4 regions of the Vibrio tasmaniensis genome follow, and region 1 is predicted to be linked to each of the others. Evidence: predicted binding sites of a transcription regulator. Region 1 holds the regulator's gene; each other region holds the start of a gene.
What was found. Region 1 encodes CRP, which controls carbon source genes, mostly activating them, when cyclic AMP is high. Its sites were predicted from a motif close to TGTGANNNNNNTCACA; they were not measured.
Positions count from the first base shown of each region.

Region 1 (7,412 bases):
AGTATGACTCAGTGGATAGCAGGACAGTGGGTGGCAGGTCAAGGCGACGCCATGACATCAGTAAGCCCATACAACAATGAAGTGGTGTGGCAAGGCGATAGTGCAACGCCCGCGCAGGTTGAATCTGCAGTGGCATCGGCTCGTGAAGCCTTCTTAGTTTGGAAAAAACTGAGCTTTGCAGAGCGTGAAGCGATCGTGTTGAATTTTGCTGAGAAGGTAAAAGAGAACAGCGAAGAAATTGCACAGATTATTGCAAAAGAGACGGGCAAACCGATTTGGGAAACTCGCACTGAAGCGGGTGCGATGGCGGGTAAGATCGCTATCTCAATCCGTGCTTACCACGAACGTACGGGTGAAGCTTCACGTGAAGCCGCAGGCAACCAAATCGTACTGCGTCATCGTCCATTAGGCGTAATGGCGGTATTTGGTCCTTACAACTTCCCAGGTCACCTACCTAACGGTCATATTGTTCCTGCACTGCTATCGGGAAATACCGTGGTCTTTAAGCCGTCAGAGCAGACGCCTTGGACGGGTGAATTTGCGATGAAACTATGGCAAGAAGCAGGCCTTCCTGCTGGCGTGATTAACCTAGTACAAGGCGCCAAAGAGACAGGTATCGCACTAGCCGATGCTAAAGGTCTTGATGGCGTGCTATTTACGGGTAGTGCTAATACTGGTCATATCCTTCACCGTCAATTCGCAGGTCAACCGGGCAAGATGCTGGCGCTAGAGATGGGTGGCAACAACCCTATGGTGATCAGTGATCAATTTGGTGATGCTGACGCGACGGTTTATACCATTATCCAATCGGCGTTCATCAGTGCAGGTCAACGTTGTACATGTGCACGTCGCCTGTATGTGCCTGTTGGTGAAAAGGGCGATATGCTGCTAGATAAACTGGTCGCAGCTACGCAAAAGATTCGTGTCGATCAGCCTTTCGCTGAACCAGCACCCTTCATGGGGCCACAAATCTCTGAAGCGGCAGCTAAGTTCATTCTGGACGCGCAAGCTAATTTGCAATCGCTAGGTGGTGTTAGCCTAGTTGAAGCAAAAGCGGGTGAAGCGGCGTTTGTTTCTCCGGGCATTATCGATGCAACGAATATTGCTGAACTGCCAGATGAAGAGTACTTCGGTCCATTGCTACAAGTGATTCGTTACCAATCGCTAGAGCAAGCGGTTGAGTTAGCTAACGACACTCGTTTTGGTTTGTCTGCTGGCTTAGTTTCAACAGATGATTCTGAATGGGAATACTTCGTTGACCATATCCGTGCGGGCATTGTTAACCGTAACCGCCAACTAACAGGCGCAAGTGGTGATGCACCATTCGGTGGCCCGGGTGCTTCAGGCAACCTACGCCCAAGTGCTTACTATGCGGCTGACTACTGTGCTTACCCAATGGCGTCAATGGAAGGTGGTGAAACTCAACTGCCAGCTACGTTTAGCCCAGGTATTGAGCTGTAGTTTTTGCTTTTAAGCTATAACTTGATGAATCACAAGCTTATGAGCTCTAGGTTCATGAATAACAGATTCATTGGTTAATTGTGTAATAAGGAAGTGGTGTTATCGCTTCCTTTTTCTATCACGTCCGACACCTAGATAGGGCGGAAGAAAATAATAAAAAAGTATGTCACAGGCTGATGGCTGCTGACTCTGTGTCCAGCCTCTCCCTCTCTAATCCAAATTACTAGCTTGCTAGAACCTCTGACAAGGAGTCACCATGACGCCCGATCTACTCTTTAAATCACTATGGGATGATTACATTCACAGGCTTTGCCCATCGGCTGAGAAAGTGCATCACTTGCTGAAAGAAGACGAAGCTCTGATTAATGATCACATTGCACTGCGTACTTTCAATGTTGCACCGCTAGGTATTGAAACATTGGCTAAACCTTTCCTTGAGTTAGGTTACAAGGCGTGTGGCGATTACTTATTTGAGAGCAAGAAGCTAGTGGCTAAGCATTACGAGCACCCAGACCCAAACCAACCGAAAGTGTTCATTAGTGAGTTGAAGGTCGAAGAGTGTTCAAGTGACTTGCAACAGATCGTGGCTAAGTTGGTTGAGCAAGTCGACGCAAGCAAGCTTCAAGGTCATGAGTTCTTGTTTGGTGGTCGCCTTTGGGACCTGAGCTTTGCGGATTTCCAAGTTCTAGCAAAAGAGAGTGAATACGCGTCTTGGCTAGCGGCTCATGGTTACGGTGCAAATCACTTTACGGTGAGTGTGAACCAGCTCAATGAGTTCGATGAAGTACAGACTGTGAATGACTATTTGAGAGATTCAGGTTTCACTATCAATGCATCTGGTGGTCAAGTTAAAGGCTCTCCAGAGGTCTTATTAGAGCAATCATCTACAATGGCAGACAAAGTCCCAGTTTCATTTGTTGAAGGCAATGAGATGATTCCTGGAGGCTTCTATGAGTTCGCTAAGCGTTATGCGATGGCCAACGGTGAGCTTTATACAGGTTTTGTGGCCGCATCGGCGGATAAGATCTTCGAAAGCACTAACGGTTAAAGGAAGATACGAGTACGGGCTTTGATCTAGAGATTCAGATAGGCTTCGCTTTGAGAGTATTTTCGCTTGGAAGCTGTAGGTGTTTCATTCGTATTTTCTTTGTAGATCTTTAGAAAACAAAAAAGCCACCAAATTCGCATTTGGTGGCTTTCAAATTTTTGGCTCAGTTAATCGAGATTAACGAGTGCCGTATACCACGATAGTCTTACCGTGTGCAGAAATTAGGTTCTGCTCTTCTAGCATCTTCAAGATACGACCAACTGTCTCACGAGAACAACCAACGATCTGGCCAATCTCTTGACGAGTGATCTTGATTTGCATGCCGTCAGGGTGAGTCATTGCATCTGGCTGTTTCGCTAGGTTTAGTAGCGTTTGAGCGATACGACCTGTTACGTCAAGGAACGCTAAGTCACCAACCTTTTGGCTAGTTACTTGTAGACGGTTTGCCATTTGCGCTGAAAGGCGCATTAGGATATCTGGGTTCACTTGGATAAGTTGACGGAATTTCTTGAAAGAAATCTCAGCTACTTCACAAGGAGATTTTGCACGAACCCATGCAGTACGCTCTTGGTCTTCTTCGAACAAGCCAAGCTCACCGATGAAGTCGCCTTGGTTTAGGTAAGAAAGAATCATTTCCTTACCTTCTTCGTCTTTGATAAGAACTGCCACAGAACCTTTAACGATGTAGTACAAGGTTTCTGCCTTTTCACCAGCATGAATCAAAGTACTTTTTGAAGGGTACTTATGAATATGACAGTGTGAAAGGAACCACTCTAATGTTGGATCGGTTTGGGGTTTACCTAGAACCATAATATCTTACTTCCTCTGCAGGGTATGCTTGCCGCTTTCCATATTTTAGCTAAGCCTGAATTGACCTAGCTAGGATAAGAGCACTCGTTGAGTGCTGCAAGCTATCTTGTGTTTCGTTTAAGAATAGTATCCTTTTTCAGGTACTATTTCTTGATTTTAATCGTGACCAAGCTACGATTTTTTACGCAAAATTGTGCACATGATCACGGTATGAAAAGTAATCAACCAGAATGTTGTTTTGTTAGCCTATTTTCCCGGTTTCTATAAGTTGTTGCAGGATAGGCCTTACAATGAGCTCCATAGCAAAACTCATCTTGCCGCCAGGTACTACAAGCGTGTTGTGGCGCGACATAAATGAGCCATCAATCATAGCCAGAAGATAAGGGAAATCGACGTTTTTGATGCCGCGTAAGCGTATAACAACGAAGCTTTCATCTAAACTTGGGATCCCTTTAGCATTGAGAGGGTTTGATGTGTCTACCGTTGGAACACGCTGAAAGTTGATGTGAGTACGCGAAAACTGAGGAGTAATGTAGTTAAGGTAATCATCCATCGAGCGAACAATTGAGTCCATTACTGCTTCGCGAGAATGACCACGATCGCGTGTGTCACGAACGAATTTTTGGATCCATTCTAGGTTTACGATAGGCACCATGCCGATAAGCAAATCGACGTGTTGAGAAACATTGATGTCCCCATCTACCACACCGCCGTGTAGGCCTTCGTAAAACATCACATCGGAATTTTCAGGGATCTCTTGCCATGGTGTGAAGGTGCCGGGCATTTGATTATAAGGCACGGCTTCATCAAAGGTGTGTAGGTAGCTGCGGACTTTGCCCGTACCTTCATTACCGTATTGACGGAAGAACTCTTCTAATGCACCAAAATCGTTAGCTTGTGGGCCAAAGTAGCTGATGTGCTTACCTTGCTCGCGCGCCTTACGGATCTCGACGTCCATCTCTGGGCGAGTGAAGCGATGGAAGCTGTCTCCTTCAACCCAAGCAGCCTTTACGTCCATCATATTGAACATTTTTCGGAAGGCTTCTGAGGTAGTGGTGGTGCCGGCTCCAGATGAACCCGTCACCGCAATAATTGGATGTTTAGCGGACATGACAACCCTTGTCTTTTGAGTAACTTACTTGTTAGCAATCGTTTACCACTATAACACGGCTCCTTTATGAGCGCAGCCTAGAAGCGTTTTGTGACTTGAATATCAACGGTTTCATGCAGCTCAGAAAACACGATACTCACTTCTCCTGAGGCTAATTGATGTTTCACTTGGTCAATTTTGTTTTGCAGTGAAACTTCTATGTCACCGTAGTCTGTACCTTCACGCAGCACGAATTCTTTAATGAGGTTTTCCAGTGTCTCTGGCGCAATGTCTTGCCATGGGATGATCATAAATACTTCTCTCTTTTATGTTCATGGATAGGTTTATTGATGTAGAAATGAATGAGCTTAGTAATATTTTCACTTCTATTTAATAAGGCTCGGTCATTATGCCGAATCTTGGATACTTTCATAGTAGGCGGGTAATGCTTCTTCTAACCAAAATCTAGGCTTGAGTGTGCTACCCGTAATGAACCCGACATGGCCGCCTTTCTGGAACAGTCGATAATCGATATTATCGGGCAGAACGAACTTTGGAATCACATCATCAGTCATGAAAGGATCGTCCTTGGCATGAATGATTTGTGTGGGAAGCTTAATCCGATTCAATTTAGGCAATGCTGAGCATTGCGCGTAATAGTCTTGTGCATTCTTGAACCCGTGCAGAGGCGCAGTGATTCGTTCATCAAACTCGTACAGCTTGTCGATCTTCCTGATGCTTTCCGCAGAGATGCCAATCTTCTCTTGCAGTAGCTTATGTTTCTTCAACGCATTCGATTTCAAAGAATTGAGCAGGTACTTTTTATAGAGCTTGGAAAAGCCCTGCTCAATGCGACTAGAACAACACGCTAAGTCAAAAGGTGCAGAAACTATCGTTGCCGCCGAAAGTAGAGGATCGTCCGCGTACTCAGCCAAATAGTTCGCCAGCATGTTTCCACCTAAAGATATGCCAACCGCAACCTTAGGATTGTTGGGAAACTGCGCGTGCAGATGCCTTAGGAAAAAGCGCGCATCTTCGACTTCACCTGAATGGTATGCACGAGCCAAGCGATTTGGTTTTCCGCTGCAACCTCTAAAGTGCATCATCACTGATAGCCAACCATCTTTAGCAAAGGCATTCATCAGCCCGTTGGCGTAAGGGCTCTCAAAGCTCCCTTCTAATCCGTGGAATAGAACGAATATCGGCTTGTTACTTAGTTTGTCAGAGCTTGGATTGTCATTAGTCGAGTTGTCACCATCAGGCGATTCACTCCATGCAAGGTCTAGGAAATCGCCGTCGGGAGTTTCTAAGGTTTGCCAGTGAGGGGCAAACAGCGCCTGCTTTCTAATAAACCGTGGCACTAAGGTTTGTAAGTGCGGATTAGAGAGACCGGCCGCTGCGGTAAATATTGTCATAAAACAGTCCATGCTTCTTTTATGGGCTTTGATAAAGTGTTGAGCTTGTAGTGAAAGGCCCACGTTTTTATTTGAGCTTGGTTGATTCTCGTCATAAGCGCAAGAGTTTCACTTATATGGGTTACAAAACAGGTTATGGGTAACTGGTTGAATATTATAGAGGTTAAGCTCTATATCTTGCTAATAATCCGAGTCACCATCGCGTGAGCACGAAGAGCGATAGTCCCAAGTAAGCTTGGAGCTTGATTGAATAAAAGGAAAAGGGAATGCGTTAGGGCTGTGGTGCTGGTTCAGAAAAAGCGGCGTAGAGATTTTCCGCCCCTAATAAACGACAGTACTGTAAAGCGAGCGGTGATTGTTGGTTCGCAGTAAGTTGAAGAGACTTAATGCAATCGACGAGGTCGGACTGTTGTTGCTTTTCAAGCTGCAGCTCAAATTGGAGTGCTTCACGGTAGAGAGAATCGACAACGTGTGCTTTGAGGTGTTTGCGCAGCTCCCGATAACTATGGAGCAAGGTTTCAGAGCGACTTAAGCATTGTTGAACCTTGTGCCACTCTTCCTCAGCAAAAGAGAGTTGCTGCTCATCAAGCCATTTGAGAAGCAGCAGTAGATTGACGTTGCCATGGAATTGGTTTTGCAAAGCTAAGCACGCATCCTTAACACCGCGCACACTGTAATACTGAAGGCTAAATTGCCATAGTCGTTCCAGTGTTAGTGATATTGGGGCGTGCTCTGGGCTCATAAGCTATCCATATCCAGTTCCATCTGCTCAAGCTCTTCTTGAGTGGACATCCAATCCATTTCAACTTCTTCTAGCTGTGACTTACTGCTCGCTTGTAGAGCGAGTACTTTATTCAGTTTAGCCTTATTTTCAGCTTCATACAGTGAAGTGTCGGATAATTCTTGCTCAGCTTCTTCGAGAGATAGCGTCAGCTTATCCATTTGCTTTTCAAATTGAGTTAGCTTTTTACGCAGTGGTGCCGTCAGTTTACGGAACTCGGCTTCTTTACGTTTTTGCTCTTTTTTCGCTGCTGCACTGTTGGCGCCGTCTTTTGCTGGTGCCAATGCTTGTGCTTCTTTGCGCTCAACTTTCTGTTGTTCGGTTAGCCACTTGTAGTAATCGCTTAGATCACCATCAAACGGTGCAACTTGACGGTCGTGTACAAGGTATAAATCATCAGTAGTGGCACGAAGTAGGTAACGGTCGTGCGATACGATAACCATCGCTCCTTCAAACGTCTGCAACGCAAACGTCAGCGCCTGACGCATGTCGAGATCCAAGTGGTTAGTTGGTTCATCGAGTAGCAACAGGTTTGGTTTTTGCCATACCAGTAGCGCTAATACCAAACGTGCTTTTTCACCACCAGAGAATGGTGCAACCTTGTCGAGGGCTTTTTCACCTTGGAAGCCAAAGCTACCTAAGTAGTCACGCAGTTGTTGCTCTGTGTGTTTAGGGGCAATCTGCATCATGTGTTGCAGCGGTGTTTCTTCTGGGTGCAGCGTCTCTAATTGGTGCTGAGCGAAGTAACCCATCTTAACGCCTTGCGAATAGCTCAGCTCTCCACCTTGCTGTTTCAGTTCGCCTGAA
Region 1 is NZ_AP025510.1:305,731-313,142, forward strand. It holds gene astD (succinylglutamate-semialdehyde dehydrogenase) at 4-1,461, shown strand; gene OCV44_RS01355 (DUF1338 domain-containing protein) at 1,718-2,509, shown strand; gene crp (cAMP-activated global transcriptional regulator CRP) at 2,687-3,319, opposite strand; gene OCV44_RS01365 (phosphoribulokinase) at 3,561-4,430, opposite strand; gene OCV44_RS01370 (YheU family protein) at 4,508-4,720, opposite strand; gene OCV44_RS01375 (hydrolase) at 4,817-5,824, opposite strand; gene OCV44_RS01380 (TIGR02444 family protein) at 6,096-6,566, opposite strand; gene OCV44_RS01385 (ABC transporter ATP-binding protein) at 6,563-7,412, opposite strand, start outside.

Region 2 (7,412 bases), 800 kb from region 1:
TATCTGATTTTTCAGGCAGGTAGCTTGAGTAAGCCAGCATGATCGCAAAACCGATACTTAGCGTGAAGAAGATTTGTCCATAAGCAGCAGCCCATACTTTTACGTCCCAGATCTTGCTGAAATCAGGTTCGAACATGTAGTTCACACCATCTAGAGCACCAGGAAGGAAAACCATGCGTCCGATAAGCAAAATCACCATTATGAACAACACTGGCATCATTACTTTAGAAGCACGTTCGATACCAGCTTTAACACCACCCACGATAGCTGCATAAGTGATTGCCCAAGCGAGTAACATTGCGCCGGCGATGCCCCATTGGATGTTACCTAGGTTCGTCGGTGAGTTATCACCTAGAGCTAGATATTCACTGAAGAAGAATGCGTTAGTGTCTGTTCCCCAGCTTTGATTGAATGACATACCGAAGTATGAAATTGCCCAACCGATAACGGCAACATAGTAGACCGCGATGACAGCCGCTACACCCACTTGGAACCAGCCAAGCCACTCAAATTTTGAGTTGATGCGCGCTAAAGTTGCAGGTGCAGAGCCACGATATTTTTGACCCATACTGAACTCTAGGATCATAAATGGGATACCAGCCGTAAGCATGGCAAATAGATATGGAATGAAAAAAGCACCGCCGCCATTTTCATAAGCCATATATGGAAAACGCCAAATGTTTCCTAAACCAATAGCAGATCCTACTGCGGCAAGGATAAATCCTGCTCGGGATCCCCACTGTTCTCGCTTCATATTTAACTCCTTTACAACTTCCCTGAGGTATGAAGCTTCTCGTCACGCTGTGCTTGGTAAGGAGATGATAGTTAAAACAGGCAAACGGTTTGACTGTTTACTTTATCTTCCGTGATTAAGCAAAAGTTTAGATTATTATGTTGTTAGCGATTGGAGAACTCAGCGGATAATTCTTAATTGTTTGATGTGTGTTTGCATAACCTGAAATATTCAGCTGATGCGTGCTAATGAGCCTACCTAGTTAGAATGGTTAAAGCAATAGATTAGGTATGTTTAATAACTGTGGGCTTATGGTCTTTAAGATGTTAAATGATGGTTATTTTAGAGGTATGAATTGGTTTGGGGTTTTCTGATTGGTTTATGTGTCTAATTTTTTCTGTTTTATTAGGTTATATGACTTTATTTAAAAGTAGAGCGTATGACTGAAATTCATACACTCTATAGTTGAACTGACCAACTATTCGGAGGTTCTATTGGTATGAGATGCTTATGGTCATCGATACTTAGAAAGTAAAACTCAGTCCGACATTGGCTTGGAATTGGTTCATCCAGTCGGTATCAAAGCGGATGATGCACTCTTGCCCGTTACTTGGGATGTTACAAACACCGGAGGTGTCGTTATCGACAACGGTACCTAACCAACGTAGTTGTGTGTTTAGCGCTAATCGGTCACTAAATTTGTACTCTAAACCACCAAAGATAGAGGTTGAGAACCCATACTTATCTTTTGCCCAGTCTACATCGACGTAAGAAGCACCAAGGCCTAACCCCAAATAACCAGACAACACAGAAGAAGCTGGGTAGTAAATGCTACTTTGAAAGTGCAGGTATTGGATGGAGGAGCTTAGGTTGAGCGTTTCTAATTCAGAGCTTTGATTAGAATAGAAAAAGCCGATGCGTCCTTTTTCAAATGGCGTTTCAATCGCAAAGGTGTAGTTTTCAGACCCTTTCATATCATAGGTTTTACCGTCCTGGTCTTCGACACTGCCACCGCCTGTATAGCCCACCATCGGAGTAATGATGATTTCCGGCGAGGCATGTACGCTCGAAACGGAGAGAAGCGTAATCAGTGCCAATATATTTGCTTTGTTATTCATGAGTATATCCTTATCCATACACTTACTAATTGTGATGGTTACATCAATATTGTGCGACTAATTTCGACGATTCTTGAAGATACTTCACACACCTGATAGTACTTAAATAGAGACTCGACAAATTAATAATAAGCCAGAGGTGTCTATGGACCATAATCTGAAAAATGCCCTACAAATCACGGTTGTCATCTACGCAATCATTCTCTCATTTGGCTTTATTGCAATTGGTAGTTAATACCATCTATTGCGAGGCTGAGTTTTTATACTCAGGGAATCATGAATAGTGGGATTATAACCAATATTGATACAGCAATAGACTTAGACTATTACGCTAAGTTTATTGCTGGAAAAACAGCACTGGTCGCCCAAGGTGGCGGACAGAGAAGTATTTTTACTTCTGGAGTGCTGGATGCCTTTCTTCTTTCAAATTTTGATCCCTTCGACGAGTTTTTTGGTACCTCTGCAGGTGCTCTTAATTTGTGTGCTTATCTGTGCCGCGATAAAGGCCTTGGCCGTTCTTTCCTTCTCGACCTCACAACATCACCTGAATTCTTCAATCTCTTTTCTTATATACGACACAGAAAGAACCTTGGATTAGAATGGGCCTTAGAACAAATCATGGCTTACCCATATAAGCTTGATTTGGATTTAGGACGACAAACGCTAGGCGAACGCCACTTCTATGCAGCCGTCACGGATTCTAAAGACTTACGAGATCACTACTTCCCATTATTAGGGGAAGATTGGTACAAAGTGATGATTGCAACCTGTGCTATTCCTCGTTTGTACAATGATGAAATATTTATTGGCGACAGTTCTTATGTGGATGGTGGTGTATCAGCTTGTATCCCGGTTCAAGAAGCATGGCGTAGACAAGCCCGTTCCATTGTTGTGATCCGAACTGAGCCAGCGTTAGAGGAAGAGGTCGAGGTTCAAGCTAACAGTACGCGATTAAAAACACCCAAACCGATATCAGCCGAAGAACTGGAATGGTTCCGCGAATCTTTTGACAGTGTTCAAGGCCATTGGCAACAAAAAGTGGAACAGTGGAAAACCGATTGGAGCTCGTTCTTTCAACAACAAATTCTCAGCTCAAAAGAACAGAAGCGCGACAGGTCACATTTGGATTTACTGAATGGTGGTCGATGGTTATTCGGGGCGGATGACATCTATAGATTAAGTCATTTAATTGGTGATAAGTTTGATTCCGGCTTAGCAGATATGCTGATGGTGCATTACCAAACTTACTCATTGACTCAGGATTTTTTGAACTCCCCACCAGACGATGCTTTTGTAGTGCAAATTGCCCCGAGTAAGCCGCTGAAATCCAATTCATTAATGAGTAATAAAGAAGATTTACTGCACGATTATGATTTGGGTTTAGAAGCCGGTTACCGATTTGTTGAAACTTATACCTCTACGAAAAATGCCCGCAGTTCACACATGCCACAGTTGGCAACCATTGCTGCTGAGAAGTAATGCTTGAGGTTGATGAGTAATATTTGAAGTTGATGAGTTAGCATGCTGTGAGCTGATCGTGCTGTTTAAGCCGATCGTTAGTGAGTCGTGTTCTGAAATGAAAAAGGGTTATTGAACTTGGTTCGATAACCCTTTTTTGTCTTGAGATTAGGCAAATCGTTTCGCCTTACGGGCAAACATTAGGTGACAGGCAAGATTCTCATACAGTTGGTCGATCCCGCCACATCCATAATGTCGCCTTGAGTGACGATAACGAGATCGCCAAACTTAAGATGCTCTTGCTCTTTTAGGCAGGTGAGCGTAGATAGGGCAATGTCAAAACTGTCTTTGGCTTCTGTCTCGAAGTAGATAGGTGTTACACCTCGGTACAAGGTGCAGCGATTAAGTGTTCCTTCGTTACGAGATAGTGCGTAGATAGGCATGTCAGCACTTAGGCGAGACATCATCAGTGCAGTACGGCCTGATTCTGTGAGAGTGACTACGCCTTTAATACCTTCCATATGGTTTGCCGAGTAGATAGTCGCCATTGAAACGGTTTCTTCGGCGGTCACAAAGGTGCGATCAATTCGGTAATTGGATTGGTTGTTAATCCCCGCCATTTTCTCAGCACCAATACACACTTCAGCCATCGATTTTACGGTTTCGACCGGGTAATCACCTGCAGCTGTTTCACCTGAAAGCATGACTGCATCTGTTCCATCAAGTACCGCATTGGCAACGTCCATGACTTCGGCTCGGGTTGGCATTGGCGCTGAAATCATCGATTCCATCATTTGGGTTGCGGTGATCACCGTTCGATTAAGCGCTCTAGCACGGCGTATAAGCTGTTTTTGTACTCCGACTAACTCAGGGTCGCCAATTTCCACTCCGAGGTCACCACGAGCCACCATGACGACGTCTGAGGCCATTATGATGTCATCCATGTTCTCAACAGTGGCTACCGTCTCTGCTCGTTCTACCTTTGCTACGAGGTGAGCTTCTAAGCCAGCTTCTCGTGCGAGCTGTCGAGCGTAGTGCATGTCTTCGCCGTTGCGCGGGAAAGACACCGCGAGGTAATCCACTTTGATTTGTGCTGCAGTGACGATGTCGCGCTTGTCTTTTTCTGTCAGCGCTTCTGCGGAAAGGCCGCCGCCTTTCTTGTTGATGCCTTTGTTATTTGAGAGAGGACCACCAATGATGACTTCTGTATGAACACGGCAGCCTTCCACTTTGGTTACTTTTAGCTGCACACGACCATCGTCGAGCAACAAGATGTCGTTAGCTGAAACGTCGTTAGGTAATTCTTTATAATCAAGACCGACCGCTTGTTGGTTGCCTTCGCCTAAACCTAGGCTACTGTCGAGAGTAAATTGGTCACCAACGGCAAGTTGGATTTTGCCATCTTTGAATGTTGACACTCGAATCTTGGGGCCTTGTAAGTCACCGAGAATAGCGATTTGAGTGCCAAGTCTTTTGGCAATTGCTCTGACGTTTTCTGCACGTTGTATATGGTCGTCGCTAGTGCCGTGAGAGAAGTTCATACGGACGACATTGGCACCGGCTTTGATGATCTCTTCAAGCACGTTACCTTTATCAGTAGAAGGGCCTAGCGTTGTGACGATTTTCGTTTTTCTTAATTCGGCTGTCATGAATACTCCTAGAGTGAGGCCAAGTAATCTTTTAAAAGACTGAATTAAGTATATGCATTAATTGAATATTTATTGGGAGCTATGAGGATATTTCTTTATTTGTCTCTAATTATTGAATTCAGGGCTCAATAACGATGTTTCATTAAGAAAATTAAGTCTCAATTTATCGATGTAGGTACGAATTTTTCTCGAACTATTTGACTAGATACACAAAGATTCATGTATATACGTGATACGGGTCACGGCGATATACCAAGTGACTTCACAATTACTTCGCAAAGTAAAAAAATTACCGCGTTGATGATTTCTGGAGCGTAAAATGTACATGGCTCAACCGGGCCATATTGATCATATCAAACAGGTCAATGCTGGTCGTGTATATAAACTAATTGACCTTAGAGGTCCTATTTCTCGTATCGATCTGTCCAAGCAAAGTGAGTTGGCTCCGGCGAGTATTACTAAAATTACCCGTGAACTCATTGAAGCTCACCTTATTCACGAAACGACGGTTCAAGAAGCCACAACTCGTGGGCGTCCTGCTGTCGGTCTGCAAACCAATAACGAAGGTTGGCAGTTTCTGTCGATGCGTCTTGGTCGCGGATACTTGACGATCGCGCTGCATGAATTGGGCGGCGATGTGCTTATCGATACCAAGATTGATATCCATGAACGTGATCAAGATGATGTGCTTGCGCGTCTTCTGCATGAAATTGATGAATTTTTCCAAACTTATGCGGAGCAACTCGATAGGGTAACAAGTATTGCGGTTACGCTACCGGGTCTTGTGAATTCTGAGCAGGGGATTGTGTTGCAGATGCCACACTACAACGTTAAAAATTTAGCGTTGGGTCCTGAGATCTACAAAGAAACAGGTCTACCTGTCTTTATTGCCAATGATACCCGAGCCTGGGCATTAGCAGAGAAGTTGTTTGGTCACTCTCAAGACAACGATAATTCCGTTCTTATCTCGATTCACCACGGTGTAGGCGCCGGGATCATTCTTGACGGTCGAGTATTGCAAGGTCGCCACGGTAACATCGGTGAACTGGGTCATATTCAGATCGATAAACAAGGCAAGCTTTGTCATTGTGGTAATCATGGCTGTTTAGAAACGGTCGCGAGTTCTCAGGCGATCCGTGAACAAGTGAAAGAGCGGCTGGCTAATGGTGAAGCATCGTCATTAACTGTGTTTGAAGATGTCACTATTGAACAGATCTGCGCTGCCGCTGCCGATGGCGATCCATTGGCTGTTGAAGTGATTGAACAGTTAGGTCGTTACTTAGGTGCCGCGATAGCGATTGTGATTAACCTTTTCAACCCTGAGAAAGTCTTGATTGGTGGTGTTATCAATCAGGCTAAAAGCGTGTTGTACCCTGCGATTCAAAAGTGTATCGAAGAGCAAAGTTTATCGGTTTACCATCAAGATTTAGAGCTGGTGGAATCTCGATTCTATAAACAAGCCACCATGCCAGGTGCAGCGCTTGTTAAACAAGCTTTATATGATGGCCAATTGTTAATGAAAGTGATTGAAGGCTAACCCCTTTTTATCGTTTTTAGCCTTCCTTGAATCCTTTCCATACACTTAAACTATGTATAACAGCATTTGTTGTACTTAGTTTAAGCATCTGTGTATTTGCGCTTTGCTTTAACCTATCGAATTAGGCTATTGTAGCCACAGTTATTATTAGTCACTAAGGTGTTGTATGTCTGGCGTTTTAAATTCGGTTGATCAGAGAACTAAACTCGTCGGTGAAAACCGTCTGGAACTCTTGTTATTCAGCTTAAATAGTCGCCAATTATTTGCGATTAACGTATTTAAAGTTAAAGAAGTCTTAAAAGTGCCTGTACTCACTCGCTTGCCAGGCTCTCATCATCATATTACGGGTGTTGCTTCTTTACGTGGTGAATCTGTTCCTGTTATTGACTTACGCAGCGCGATTGGTTTCCCACCATCACGTGATGAGACTCAAGAAAATAACTTGATCATTACCGAATACAACCGAACCGTACAGGGCTTCTTGGTTGGACAAGTTCGCAATATCGTGAATACGACATGGACAGAAATCCAGCCGCCACCAAAGACTACGGGTCGAGCAAACTACTTAACTGCTATCACGCACATCCAAGAAGAAGAGCAGCACAAAATCGTTGAGATCATCGATGTTGAAAAGGTGTTAGCGGAGATCATCGACTACGATGTGTCGATTTCTGACGGTGTTCTAGATCAGCAGTTAGCGAATGAAATGGTTGGCCGTAATGTGCTTATCGTTGATGACTCTTCAACAGCGCGCAATCAGATCAAAGGCACCTTGTCGCAACTTGGTTTGAACATTATCGAATGTTGTGACGGCTTAGAAGCACTGACTTTACTTAAGAAGTGGTGTGATGAAGGCAAAGACATCAATCAAGAAATATTATTGATGATCACTGATGCTGAAATGCCAGAAATGGATG
Region 2 is NZ_AP025510.1:1,109,611-1,117,022, forward strand. It holds gene OCV44_RS05265 (sodium-dependent transporter) at 1-754, opposite strand, end outside; gene OCV44_RS05270 (porin family protein) at 1,258-1,851, opposite strand; gene cydH (cytochrome bd-I oxidase subunit CydH) at 1,997-2,086, shown strand; gene OCV44_RS05280 (patatin-like phospholipase family protein) at 2,128-3,330, shown strand; gene pyk (pyruvate kinase) at 3,510-4,958, opposite strand; gene mlc (sugar metabolism global transcriptional regulator Mlc) at 5,278-6,495, shown strand; gene OCV44_RS05295 (chemotaxis protein CheV) at 6,662-7,412, shown strand, end outside.
Region 2: the regulator CRP is predicted to act here: its motif matches at 5,187-5,202, upstream of mlc (sugar metabolism global transcriptional regulator Mlc).

Region 3 (7,412 bases), on a different replicon from region 1:
TCTCGTTCAGCTTTTCCGTCAGACGGTCGGTATCAGCGCGAGTTGCTGTGAAGATCATCACCTGACGGTATTCAGCTTCTTCAATAACACGATCCAAAATTTCTTCTTTATGATCGAGATGGTCACAAAGGTAGAATTTCTGAGTGATATCAAGGTGCTGTTCGTTAGAAACACCCACTGAGATGCGTTTAGGCGAATCTAGCATTTCATTTGCAATGTCGTTCACTTCCGCGTGATCAAGTGTCGCAGAGAACATCAACGTTTGACGACGACGGTGTTTAGCTGCATTCGCAATACGACGTAATTCAGGAGCAAAGCCTAAATCCAGCATACGGTCAGCTTCATCAAGGATTAGCGTTTCAACACCATCTAAAAACAGTGAACGGTGCTCAAGGTGATCCGCAAGACGACCTGGAGTTGCAACAATAAAACGAGGGTACTTACGCAGAGCTTTAACTTGGTCGTTAAAGTTTTCACCACCCAAAATAAGTGTCGCTTCGTAAGACAGACCACCAAGCATGCTACGCAGCTCGCCGTAAACTTGCTTCGCTAGCTCACGAGTAGGAGCCAAAATTACACCACGAGGATCTTTAGCAGAAAACGCTTTTGTTTTTAATGCTTTATGTATCATCGGCAACACAAACGCCAACGTTTTTCCTGATCCCGTTTTTGATGAAGCCAATAGATCCTTACCGGCAATAGCAACAGGGATCGCTTTTGATTGGATCTCTGTCGCTTTCTTGAAGTCGTAATGTTTTAAGTTCTTCAGTAAGCGGTTGTCTAAGCCTAAATCTTTAAAGTGCAAAGGACTCTCCAGTCTTGATGGTATTGAATAAAATTAATTTAACGTGACATGATACCGCGAAAGTACTTTATAAGGATAGAGATCACAGTAAATTTATCCTTATATCTCAAGTTGCCTAGTATATTGTATGCATTGACACTAAAGGGATAGGCCTTACAAATAAGATAAAAATCGATTCTAACTTCACCATCTCATAAATGAGACAGAACGTGATGCTTAGCTAATTACCTCAAAAATTTAGCAATTTCTTTAGTTATTGTTTTTGCAGTTAAAAAATTAGTCGCTACAATCATTAATGAAGCGACTATATGATAAAGAATGTATAGCGCATCTTTTGATGATAAATAAGCAAGGAGTTCTTATGAATAAGACGTTAATCGCAGCTGCAGCCTCAGTTTTCATTTTAGCAGGTTGTTCTTCTGAGCCAGAAAAAGCTGCAATGTCAGAAATGGATCAATTGACTAACCAAGTTGCTGAACTAAGCAGCGAAGTTGAAGCGCTTAAGAGTGACAAAGCTGCCGCTGAAATGAAGGCTCAAGAAGCATCTGCAGCCGCTATGGCAGCAAAAGAAGAAGCGGATCGTGCTAACGACCGTATCGATAACATTGCTGAGTCTTACACTAAGTAATTGAGATAGAAGCTCAATTAGGCTGTAGATTTCAAAAGACGTATATACATGCAGTAAATTGACAACGCCACCTCTTTTAGAGGTGGCGTTTTTTATTGAGGGATGGTTCGTTTTTAAAACTCAATCACAGGCGGTGCAATTTCAACAGGTACGCCATTTTGAGCAAATATCACCGCTTTCGCTTTTGAATTTGGTAGGTCTGCATCTTCAAGCCACCATTTTAATTCAACGGGGATTTGCAATAACTTCTTAGAGCCGTCGCTTCGCGTCAATGGTTCGTGAGCTTCAACAAACACACTTCTATCTGGCTCTAAAGACACTTTAATAGGCTCATCGATTATTGTGACTTGCTCACCACGACTAACCTGTGCAAAAAGCCACTCAATATCTTTAGGTTCCATGCGGATACAGCCGGAGCTGACTCGCAAGCCAATCCCAAAATCTTTATTGGTGCCGTGTATCAGATAATCACCAGCGCCATAAGCAAGCCGCAACGCATACTCGCCCAGAGGGTTTTCCGGCCCAGCAGGAACGACTCTTGGTAACTCGATCCCTTTCTCTAAGTACTCTTTACGAATTGAGTTTGGAGGCGTCCAGGTCGGGTTGGGTCTTTTTTGGCTTATCTTAGTGATCATCTCAGGCGTATCTCGCCCCACTCGACCAATACCAACAGGAAATACATGCACCTGATTTTTCTCAGGTTCAAAGTAGTACAGCCTCAACTCGGCAAGGTTAATCACAATGCCTTTTCTCGGTGTATCCGGCAGAATCAAGCGGCTAGGAATACTTAATACGTAACCTTCAGCAGGAAGAAAAGGATCGACGCCTTTGTTTGCCGCCATTAAAGAGAGAAAACCAATATCGTATTGCTTAGCAATGATGGCCAACGTTTCGCCCGCAGCCACTTCATGTTGTTGTATTCTTCCGACAATGCGACTTTCTTTTGGTGGCAACTCAAAAGTTGCAGCAGACACCCACGACGGAATCATCGCGCCTACGAGTAGAGTTGTAACCAGAGGGAACAAAGTCTTTCTCACAGTAAGCAAAGCGATCTTGCGCAGTTGTGTTTTCATAGCGAGCAAAGGCGTCAAGTTAGCGCAATACGACATACAATTCCTTGGTTTGTCTTTTATCAAAGTTTAGATTATCGCTGATCAAACGTCGCGACAACGTATTGTTGCTCCAAACTGATATGCAACAGGCCTTTATTCATCATTTTCCCTCCAGACATAGCGAAATTTAACCATACAAAATCGATTGCCTCTAAACTTTCAACATATTTAGTTATCTATATGAATATTACTTTAAAGGCAGAGCAAATTTGTGACAAACATCTCACGGAGCCTCGTTTTAACTCGCTAATATTGCCTCAACAAAACGAATTCAATTCAACAGAAACGGTAATTAATAAATCCTGTTCCTATAATTACCGTTAAAACTTTGGAGAACGACCATGGCTACACCTCATATTAATGCTCAAGCTGGTGATTTCGCAGAAACTGTACTTATGCCGGGCGACCCGCTTCGCGCAAAATACATTGCAGAAACCTTCCTTGATGACGTGAAGCAAGTTTGTGACGTTCGCAACATGTTTGGTTACACAGGCACTTACAAAGGTAAGAAAGTTTCTGTAATGGGTCACGGTATGGGTATTCCATCATGCTGCATCTACGTACACGAGCTTATCGCTGAATACGGCGTGAAAAACGTTATTCGCGTAGGTAGCTGTGGTGCGGTACGTGACGACGTTAAACTAATGGACGTTGTTATCGGTATGGGCGCATCGACTGACTCAAAAGTAAACCGCATTCGTTTCAACAACCATGACTTCGCTGCTATCGCTGATTTCGGTCTTCTAGAAGAAGCTGTAAACCAAGCTCGTGCACAAGAAGTTCCAGTTAAAGTTGGTAACGTATTCTCTGCTGACCTTTTCTACACTCCAGAAGCTGACCTTTTCGAAAAAATGGAAAAGCTAGGCATCCTTGGTGTTGATATGGAAGCAGCTGGTATCTACGGTGTTGCTGCGGATCTTGGTGCTAAAGCTCTAACTATCCTAACAGTATCTGACCACATCATCCGTGGTGAGAAACTAAGCTCTGAAGACCGTCAAAAATCGTTCAACGACATGATGAAAGTTGCTCTAGAGACTGCAATCAACATCTAACGATTTGATCAGATACATTGAAAAGCGTTACCCCGCAGCCAAGCTCACTTGGCTGCTCAAATAATCCCGAGGGGGAGATCGTGTCTAACGACAAGCTGCCAAAAGATGCGGATGGTTTGCAACTCAACTTTTGTAAAACATTGGCGTGTGACAACTTTGGCTTGAGCGATGCAAAACGGTATGTTTTGCAACACGCAAACCCTAAGCGTCCAGCGATGGTTTGTCGTGAATGTGGAGCTTTCCCCCCCTTACTTAACAATCGTGAAGTGTTAAGCGAACTTCATCGCCTAAGACAACTTCACAGCGACGGGCTCCCTGCTTGTCGTAATGATGATTGCGATAACTTTGGCTTATCGGTTCATACCCACAAACATCTTTATCATGCCTTCGGCTACAGTGGCGATAGGCAGCGTTACAGATGCAAAGACTGCCAATCAACCTTCGTTGATAAGTGGTCGGGATCCAATAAAAAACTTCAGTTTCAAGAGAACCTCATGGGCTTATTGTTCATGGGTTATTCCGTACGTGAAATTTGTAGAAAATTAGAGATCAATCCAAAGACTTTCTATGATCATGTTGACCATATCGCCAGTCGCTGTCGTCGCAAGTTAGCGATGATCGATGCTCGCTGGGTCAACCATGCTAAAGATTACCAATTCGCTTCTCACTACCAGCGCTTACAACCGAAAAGCAATAATGGTGTAGTTTGGATAGCGACCGGCGAGGCACACTCTGGCTATATCCTTTGCCAACACGTCAATTATTCTCAAAATGAAGAACCATCTGGAAGTGCTGATCACAATCCTTACGATGACGTTGCACGCTTTGTGTCCAAAGAGCACTCTTCAGAAGCGAATCTAGAACTACCTCAGCCGTCTGACAAGCTAAAAGAGCGCATTGAACAGCAGTATCAAGTGATTCTTGCGAGAGGTAATGTAGAGGACCCGATGGGGAACCTTACGACATTCAGTTACCCTTCGAAGGGCGCTCTGATTCGACCGCCTTATACTTCCTATGCTCACTTCCTACACGTGCTTGATATGTGTGATGAGAAAAAGCATGTCACCATCTATATGCCACAAGATCCATTACTAAGATCTGCCGCTCTAAGCGTTTGCTTGCCACGCATTCAGAGTCAAAATGTTGACCTTATGTATGTAGAGGAAGACTCAGGTTGGCAAGATGACCAAAATTTTGAAAAGATCGACATCGTTCATATGAGTTGGTGGCGCGATCGTTGGGCTATCGCGAGTCAAGGTGACAACCAAAAAGGTATCTGCTACCTAACGGGTAATAATCCAGAACCAAAACAGTGGTTTAATACAGCCTCAATTCAGCAAACAAAGTTCTATCAACAACGTTTTCAGTTGTTATTCGACAGCTTCATCAATGAGCCAAGACGTAAACTTCGCCCTGGGGGCATTCTTCCATTACTCGACATATTTAGATCTTGGCACAATCTGTGCTACCAAGATAAGGAAGGGCTTACGGCAGCACAACGCTTAGGGGTGACAGAGCAGCCATTAACCCTTAAGCAATTGCTTTCATAGGATTATACATCTAGAGGCGCACTCTAGAACTCGTTGATTTAAAAGCAAAAGCATGAGATAACACCCAAAATTGGAAAAGATACGTGTCCCCTTTATGCTCAGCGAGAGATAATTGATGCTTATCCTCAATCACACTCCTATAATGATTGTGTTATCAATATGTTCGATAATTATGGATCTAAGCCTTGGACAAAAATCAGTACCTTCTTGAAACCGAACTAGAACAACTCAAAACTCGCGTTGATTCTGAGCCATTGGTGATCCTAGAGATTGCACAACAATGCCTAGTCAGATCAGAGCAAGTTCTGTTTGAAGAGGGCGCTATCCAGTCATTAATGTTAATGGCGAGATGCTGTTGGAACCTTATGGATTACCAGAAAGGTTTAAAATACATCAAGGAAGCCTACAAGCGCCAAAGCCGATTAGATACCGATCATTTTCTCCCTGAAATTCTCCACTTACACGCACTCCAATTCTGGGGACAAGCCAAGTATTACTCCGCCCAACAGTTCTGGATCAATGCATTAGAACAGTCTGCATTGGTTGATGAAGTGGATATTCAAATTGAATGTCTCATTGGCCTTGGCAACATTTGGCGAATGACTCACGAATATAAACTTGCACGCTCCACCCACCAGCTCGCTGTAAAAGTGGCGAATAACAGCCGCATTGGTTGGTTAGAAGGCAAAGCAAGAATACTTCTCGCATGGGATTACTACCTGCTCAACAACTATGTTGAAATGCTATCGGTGCTCGACGGTGCAGAAGAAGCCTTAAAAGAATATAAAGATAATACTTGGCACGCTGAAGTCTGGGATTTTAGAGGCCTTGCCCTACTTGGCCTTGAACGTTTAGATGATGCAGAGCGAGCCACAGCCAAAGCGCACAAGCTAGCAGTAGAACACAACCTGGTATGGATGAAAGCGCACTCCTACATCAGCCGAGCTAGACTGGAGCTCTTAAGAAAGAGACCAGAACAAGCAGCCGAGTTGCTCAGGCTGGCAGAAGAGTCAGCAAACGAATTCGATAATGGCGAACTGCTTAGTCAAATTTGCTATCAACAGTCTTTAGTCGCAGAAGAAAATCAAGATTTTGAAGCCGCATTGATCGCTTTTAAGAAGTACCGTCAATATTCTACCGGCATGCTTAAAGAACAAACAAATCGTGTCGGTTTAGACAAAGCGCGCAGTTCAAAACGCCAGCTTGAACAGAGAGCTCGTAAGCTAATTAACCGCATTCGAGGTCAGCACGAACACGACCCGGAAAAGCACCTCTCTTATGTCGTTTCCGAAACCTTCTGGTGGGAAAAACTGGTACTATTTAAGACGGAGCTTAAACGCTCTAATCACTGCATCATCATGTTCCATCACATCGATACCGATTACTTAGATGTCTGTACCGAGATAGCGCATACCTTGTGTAATCAGAACGACTTCATTGCAAGGCTAAGTTCAGAACGCGTTGCTCTGATGCTTTCCGAAAAAGACGAAGCTGCAGACCAGATCTTTAAAACTCTGACCACCATGCTAGATATCTATCCATGGCACAGAAAAGGATTAAAAGGGTCGAGACCGACCGTCAGCCTCAACGATATTTTGACGTTCCCGTTCACTCTTGAACAACTAGAAGAAGACGATGCTGAGGTAACAGAATGATGGAAACCCTATTAAGCAAGATTACAGATGCAGGTCTAGATCCTTCATCGGTATCGGGTGAAGAGGCGATCATATTCTGGAATCATATTCGCCAACACGTTTCGACTACACAAACAGAACAAGCACACTGTTACATCATCAGCTCTGAGTACCGCGCCGAGTTGCAACAAAATCAAACCAGTATTGAAGAGTTAAAACTGGCACTCGACCTACTCCACCTCCCTACCGATATAGAAGATATTCTTACTGTAAAGACCAGCTTAAGTGATCGCTTAGTTGAAATTGGTGATTACACGTCGGCACTGAATGAATTCGTCAGTTCATCAACAATCGCCGTTGAGCACGGGCATATCGATGAATATGTCATGGCTATCTTAGGTATGGGGAACCTGTGTGACGCTTACGGAGATCACAGCAGAGCTCTTCGCTACTACCAAAAAATCAATAGCATAGATCACGCGATAAGCAGTCGATCACTTCGTCTTAAATTCAAGCTTTATATGGTAGCAAGTCTACTACTGCTTAACCGAATAACGGCGGCCAGCGATTTACTGAACGAATGCGAAGAACTGAGCATTTTAGTGAGTGATAAGCTACTCACAGCTCAGAT
Region 3 is NZ_AP025511.1:451,661-459,072, forward strand. It holds gene OCV44_RS16380 (DEAD/DEAH box helicase) at 1-805, opposite strand, end outside; gene OCV44_RS16385 (Lpp/OprI family alanine-zipper lipoprotein) at 1,167-1,433, shown strand; gene OCV44_RS16390 (L,D-transpeptidase family protein) at 1,547-2,542, opposite strand; gene deoD (purine-nucleoside phosphorylase) at 2,887-3,597, shown strand; gene OCV44_RS16400 (IS1 family transposase) at 3,678-5,147, shown strand; gene OCV44_RS16405 (hypothetical protein) at 5,333-6,802, shown strand; gene OCV44_RS16410 (GGDEF domain-containing protein) at 6,802-7,412, shown strand, end outside.
Region 3: the regulator CRP is predicted to act here: its motif matches at 2,756-2,771, upstream of deoD (purine-nucleoside phosphorylase).

Region 4 (7,412 bases), 1.1 Mb from region 1:
ATCAAGGCCGATATCGCTTTAGAGCCTAAAGCCGACAGCTTGCCCTTGGCGATGTGCAGCCCAACGGGTTATTCAGGTTGGACTTACACCCAAAAGCACAATGCTTTGCACATCAGCGGTGACATCCAAATCAAGGGAGAATCACTCGTTCTCGAACAAGCTCGTGCCGGTTATGACTTTTCAGCGGGCTACATGAGACGCGAAACCAGTTGGCGCTGGGCAAACATCAACACGCAATCCAATGGCACAGATATTGGCCTAAACCTCGCGGCGGGCGTGAATGAAACCGGAGGCTGCGAAAACGTGTTATGGGTCAATGGAACCAGACACTTGCTTAACCCAGTACAGTTTACGTTCAGTCGCCAAGACACGAACTTGCCTTGGCAGATAACATCACAAGATGGACGTATTAATCTGACCTTTACGCCCCTTAATAACCGCAGCGAAAAGCTCAATTTATGGCTGTTAAAGAGTAACTTTCGTCAGTTCATTGGTCACTTTTCTGGCTCGATTGAAGACAACAATGGAGTGACACATCAACTCGATGGTGTTCTTGGCCTAACAGAAGATCACTTTGCTCGCTGGTAGCGAAGTTCAGCTAACTGAATCTCCAACGCTCAAGTCTAAACAAACTTGATACTAAGAACGCGTATGGCGTCTCAACAAGGATAAAACATGAATATCGACGCATTAATTAATCACCCAGAATGGCTACTGTTGGTATTAGCGCCCTTGTTCATGGTGTGCATGTTGGCTGAGTATTTTATCGGCCAGAAGCAAGGTCGACTGCCAGATAACTCCAGCTATAAACTTTCAGAAGTGATGTGTAACTTCACGCTTGCGGGAATGCATCAACTCTCCGATTTACTCACCGGGTTATTGGTCGTGCAATTGTATCTGTGGATGTTTGGTTGGCGTTTAATGGACATCGACATGGGCGTGCTGAGTTTTGTTGTATTAATGGTGTTGCAAGACTTTTGCTATTACTGGTTCCATAGAGCAAGCCATCGTGTTCGATGGATGTGGGCAGCACACGTCGCGCACCACAGCTCAGAACAGATGAACTTCAGTACGGCTTTCCGTCAAAGCTTAATGTATCCACTTGCTGGGATGTGGCTATTCTGGGTACCGTTGGTCATCATAGGTTTTGACCCTAAATGGGTGATCTTTGTGGTCCTTCTGAATCTAGGTTTACAGTTCTTTGTCCATACACAATGGATACGAAGCTTGGGACCACTTGAATACATCTTTAACACCCCTTCGCATCATCGAGTACATCACGGAAAAAACCCGCAATACATCGATAAGAACTACGCCGGTGTTTTGATCATTTGGGATAAGTTGTTTGGTACATTCGAACCTGAAGTTGAAACTGTGCGTTACGGCGTCACCAAGCCCGTAAACAGTTTTAACCCGATAGTCGTCACCTTTCAAGAATGGAAGACTATATTCAAAGATTTGAGGAACCGAGAGTTAACCATCAAACAGAAAGTCCAGTTGATACTCTCACCTCCATCGGATTAAACGACGCTAGACAGATTGTATTAACTAACAAATCGCCTCAACTGGATTCAAAGGCATCCCCAACGACTCGATTGAATAGTAAAGCACCGTTTTCCGACAATTTATTTGTGATCTGGGTTGCACGTGTACCGCATACTATCAGATACTGAACAAAACTAACCTTCAGCCACAGTAAACGCTCCGCGCTTGCTGTTCAGGAAATTCAATGAGTTCAGATAATCAGCCGACCTACTTCTTTTTCGATTACGAAACGTGGGGCGTTAGCCCAGCAAAAGACCGTCCGAGTCAGTTTGCGGGTGTTCGTACCGACCAAGATTTCAATGTTATTGGAGAGCCTCTGGTTATCTATTGCCAACCTCCTGCTGATTACCTCCCTGCGCCTGAAGCTGTGTTGATAACCCGTATCACACCACAGAAAGCGGCTTCACAAGGTCTCCCTGAGCCAGAATTTATCGCTAAGATTCATGCTGAGTTAGCGAAACCAAACACCACAAGCCTTGGCTACAACAGTATTAGATTCGATGACGAAGTAACGCGTTACACCTGTTACCGAAACTTCATCGACCCATATGCGTGGAGCTGGCAGAACGGCAACTCTCGTTGGGATCTACTCGATGTAATGCGCGCTGTTCACGCACTGCGCCCTGAAGGCATTGTTTGGCCAGAGAACGAAGAAGGTTATCCAAGCTTCAAACTGGAACACCTATCTGTGGCAAACGGCATCGAACATGAGAACGCGCACGATGCGATGGCCGATGTTATTGCGACCATCGAGTTAGCGAAGAAGCTGAAATCAGCACAACCTAAGATGTTCGATTACCTTTACAATATGCGTCATAAGCGCAAGCTGAATGACCTGGTTGATATTGTAAACATGACGCCATTGATGCACGTTTCGGGCATGTTTGGCCGTGACTGCAACTACACAAGCTGGGTTGTGCCTATGGCTTGGCACCCAACCAATCAAAATGCGGTTATCGTGGTTGATTTAGCGAAAGATCCAAGCCCATTATTAGAGCTGGACGCTGATGAACTCAGAGAAAGGCTTTACACCAAACGCAGTGAACTGGGTGAAGACGAGCTCCCTGTGCCAATCAAATTGGTCCAACTGAACAAGTGCCCTATCCTTGCTCCAGCCAAAACGCTGACGGCTGAAAATGCCGAAACAATCGGTATCGATCGCCAACAATGCTTGAAGAACTTGGCACTGCTGCGCGAACACCCAGAGATCCGCGAAAAACTGATCGGCCTGTACTCACAAGAACGAGAGTACGAGAAGAGTGATGATGTTGATACACACCTTTACGACGGTTTCTTTTCACCTGCTGATAAAACAGCGATGAACATCATTCGCGAAACTGACCCAAATAACTTGGCCGCTTTGGATATCACCTTCAGCGACGAACGTATTAAACCGTTACTGTTCCGTTACCGTGCGCGTAACTTCCCATGGACACTCGACGAAGCTGAGCAATTGAAATGGGCGAACCATTGTCGAGAGTTTTATGAATGCCGTTTAGAAGAGTACATGCTCAACCTTGAAAACCTCGCGCACGAACATGAAAGCGACGAGAAGAAAATGGCTATCTTGAAGGCGGTTTATCAATACGTAGAAAAGTTAGCTAGCTAATTCCATTATCAAGAGACGTAACACTTTGAAAGAAAGATTGATCCAGCTGGTTTACTGCTTAATCTCCTTCACCTTAATCATAGGTGCACTTACAGCAGGTAACGCGTTACAGCACTTTTTGGATACCTCAATCCCAGGCAGTATTTTTGGCATGTTGATTCTGTTTGCCGCCATGGTGATTGGTATTGTCCCTTCGCACTGGGTACAACCCGGTGCAAGCTTGATTATCCGCCTAATGATCTTACTGTTTGTTCCGATCAGTGTTGGGTTGATGGATCACTTCGACATGCTCATCGCGAACGCATTGCCAATTATGGCAAGCGCCGTTGGCGGCACGTTACTGGTGTTGGTGTCCTTATCATGGTTCTTAGACCGCTTGCTATCGAGAGGTAACTGATCATGTGGATTCTACTCACCATCGTGGTATTCCTGTTTGCTCGCTGGGTCAGTAAAAAAGTAAACTCACCGCTGTGTAATCCCCTACTAATCAGTATTGGTATCATCATTCCGATACTCACGTTCTTCAAAGTACCGTTTGAGACTTACTATGCAGACAACACATGGATTACCTACATGCTGCAGCCTGCGGTTGTTGCCCTTGCTTACCCGCTTTACGAACAGCTACCTCAAATCAGAGCAAACTGGCGAATCATTACCTTCGCTTGCACGCTAGGCAGTGTGATGTCGATGACAACGACAGCATTAATCGCCGTGGCTTTTAAAGCGGACTTAAGTTTGATTGCGAGTTTATTAGGCAAGTCAGTCACCACGCCAATTGCTATGGAAGTGTCTAGCCATTTAGGTGGTGAAGCAGCGATTGCGGCAATACTGGTATTGATTGTTGGTCTATTTGGGGCAATCTTTGCTTACCCAATCTACAATCTCATTGGCATTAAAAACCCTATCGCACGTGGTTTAACCATGGGTACTGTGTCTCACGCTTTAGGTACTGCGACATGCGCTGAAAAGAATCAGGAAGATGCTGCATTCAGCTCTCTAGCGCTTGTGCTTTGTGGCGTCATTACCTCAATCATTGCTCCGAGTATATTTTCGCTCGTGGTTTGGTTCTATTCTTAACTAAAACCTCATCACACGATTCAGCCCAACCAGAATACTGTTGATTTCAGTGCCTGCTTGGGCTTTTTTCTCACATTTAGTTAGTAATAGCAGACTAGTTACGCTCTATTACGGGCGATAAGTGCGATATCAACTGCAAAAATAGCTATTGCAATCGATTTCAAGTGTGACCTCACTCTAACTATGCAAGTCAATGTAACAGCAACAATATAATAGTGATATTTGTCACAGAAAATTCCTGAGTATTGCATAAACTTAAAGCCTAAGGTCAATTAAGGATTCAACATGAACAGTCGTATTACCCTGGCGCTGGAAAGTGCTCCAACAGCAATCAAAGCACTTTTGAGTGACATCGTATTAGCAGACAACTTTGACGCGACATTGTCTCCAGAACAATTTGCTAGCCTACTGCAAGCAAGTGGTTTAGCGGATGACGAGCTACGTATTGCGCTACTTCCTTTTGCCGCTGCGTATTCTTACGCGCCGTTATCTGACTTTTATGTTGGTGCAATCGTACGTGGTTTGTCTGGCACTCTGTATTTTGGTGCAAACCTTGAAATCGCTGGTGCTCAACTTGGTCAAACCGTTCACGCTGAGCAATCTGCAATCAGCCATGCTTGGATGAAAGGCGAACAAGGTATCTCCGATATCACGATCAATTTCAGCCCCTGTGGTCACTGTCGTCAGTTCATGAACGAACTGACCACTGCGAAAGAGCTTAAAGTTCAGCTTCCACAACGTGATGAAATGTCTCTGCAAGAATACCTGCCAGACTCGTTCGGCCCTGCTGATTTAGGTGTGACGACTGGCCTAATGACTAAGCTTGATCATCAGCACACGACTGAAGAAACAACGCCTATTGTTGTAGAAGCACTAGCAGCACTAAACCGCAGCCATGCTCCTTACACCAAAAACCTAAGTGGTGTTTCACTACAACTGACGTCAGGTGAGATTTTCACGGGTGCTTACGCAGAAAACGCAGCGTTCAACCCTAGCCTACCACCTCTACAAGTGGCGTTGATTCAACTTAAACTGGCTAGCTTCGATTTTGAACAAATTGAAAGTGCCGCCTTGGTTGAAATTGCCGAAGGTAGCATCAGTCACCTAGCGGATACGCAGTCTACGTTGGAAGCGATTAATCCCGACATACCAGTGACTTACTTAGCAATCTAAGTACATATAATTAACAAAGTTTTAAAGAAGCAGCTCCATTTTACAGAGCTGCTTTTTTTATGCCTGTAATTAACGCAACAACCGCGCAAACGTTTGCTTTTATCATTGAAATAAGTATGATCACCCCGTTTTCAATCAATCGTTCAAAAGATCGGAAGGAATTTCTATGTTTGGTACTGCTACTCGTGAAAATGCTACTCGTGTGCTTCTATTAGGTTCAGGTGAACTCGGTAAAGAAGTTGCTATCGAGTGCCAACGTTTAGGCTTGGAAGTTATTGCATGTGACCGTTACGCAGACGCACCAGCGATGCAAGTTGCGCATCGTAGCCATGTTTTAGACATGTTAGACGGTGATGCACTTCAAGCGATCATTGAACTAGAAAAGCCAGATTATGTGGTTCCTGAAATTGAAGCTATTGCCACCAGCAAGTTGGTAGAGCTAGAAGCACAAGGCTTAAATGTCGTTCCCACTGCAAATGCGACGAAGCTAACGATGAACCGCGAAGGTATCCGTCGCCTAGCTGCTGAAGAGCTAAAATTGAGCACTTCTCCTTATCGCTTTGCAGACACCTTTGAAGACTTTGCTGCCGCTATTGAATTCGTGGGCATGCCTTGCGTTGTTAAGCCAGTAATGAGTTCTTCAGGTAAAGGCCAAAGTGTTATCAAAACACAAGAAGACATTCAGAAGTCTTGGGACTACGCACAAGAAGGTGGTCGTACTGGTGCCGGTCGTGTGATCGTTGAAGGCTTCATCGATTTTGATTACGAAATCACGCTTCTAACCGTTCGCGCAGTCGACGGCGTTCATTTCTGTGCACCAATCGGCCACCGTCAAGAAGATGGTGATTACCGTGAATCATGGCAGCCACAAGTGATGTCAGACAACGCACTTAAAGCTGCTCAATACACGGCTGAACAAGTAGTTAACGCACTAGGTGGTCACGGTATTTTCGGCGTAGAGCTGTTTGTTAAAGGCGATCACGTTATCTTCAACGAAGTGTCCCCTCGCCCACACGATACTGGCTTAGTAACATTGATGTCTCAAGATTCATCGGAATTTGCACTACACGTACGCGCGTTTACGGGTATGCCAATCAAATCAATCACGCAATACGGCCCATGTGCATCTGCGGTTATCTTAGGTCAAGGCACTTCGAACAACATTCGTTTTGAAGGTCTTACAGAGGCTCTAGACGCACCACAAACGCAAGTTCGCCTGTTTGGTAAACCTGATATCGATGGTCGCCGTCGTTTAGGTGTGGCGCTTACTCGTCGTAACAGCACCGAGACAGCGATTGAAGATGCAATTGAGAGTGCTTCTAAAGTAAAAGTAATTTACTAACCAGCGATTTCATTCTGAACAATCACAACTTCAGATTTGAACAATAAAAAAGACGGGCTATCGAGCCCGTCTTGTTGTTGGTGTCTTCTTTTTTATTTGAGCGGTCTTTTCGCTTGAAAGCTCACTGAACTTAAGCGTCAGACTCAATCAAATACACTTCTTCACTGAATCGAGACAAACCTTTCTTAGCAATCTTCGGATGTTCATCGTCTGCGATATCTTGATTCAACAATGTGATTTTGTATCCCGCGAACAACTGATCGATTTCTAACTTAGGTACGCTAAACGGAGGCCCGGCCATCTCGCTTTGGTCGTAATCCAATGTAACCAACAAGATCTTGCCGCCAGGCTTTAACAGTTGCTTCAAACGCTCTACATATTGCACGCGTATCTCAGCAGGTAAAGCCACCAAAGAAGCTCGATCATAAATGATGTCGACTGGCCGAATGGGCGCGGTGAAATAATCACCCGTGTAAACGTTAAGCTCATCGAATTGGTACAACTCGTGCTGACCACTGATTTGAGTCACAGTCGGGGTGTAAAGGTGCTCTGCAAAAAATGCGCGAACCGCGATCTGGCTTAATTCGACACCTTGAACCTCTTCATGCTTGGTCGCTAGCCAAATCAGGTCTTCACTTTTGCCACAAAGAGGCACAAACACACTCT
Region 4 is NZ_AP025510.1:1,446,210-1,453,621, reverse strand. It holds gene OCV44_RS06640 (DUF2804 domain-containing protein) at 1-588, shown strand, start outside; gene OCV44_RS06635 (sterol desaturase family protein) at 676-1,524, shown strand; gene sbcB (exodeoxyribonuclease I) at 1,730-3,154, shown strand; gene OCV44_RS06625 (CidA/LrgA family protein) at 3,180-3,551, shown strand; gene OCV44_RS06620 (LrgB family protein) at 3,554-4,231, shown strand; gene cdd (cytidine deaminase) at 4,517-5,404, shown strand; gene purT (formate-dependent phosphoribosylglycinamide formyltransferase) at 5,571-6,746, shown strand; gene OCV44_RS06605 (thiopurine S-methyltransferase) at 6,877-7,412, opposite strand, start outside.
Region 4: the regulator CRP is predicted to act here: its motif matches at 4,397-4,412, upstream of cdd (cytidine deaminase).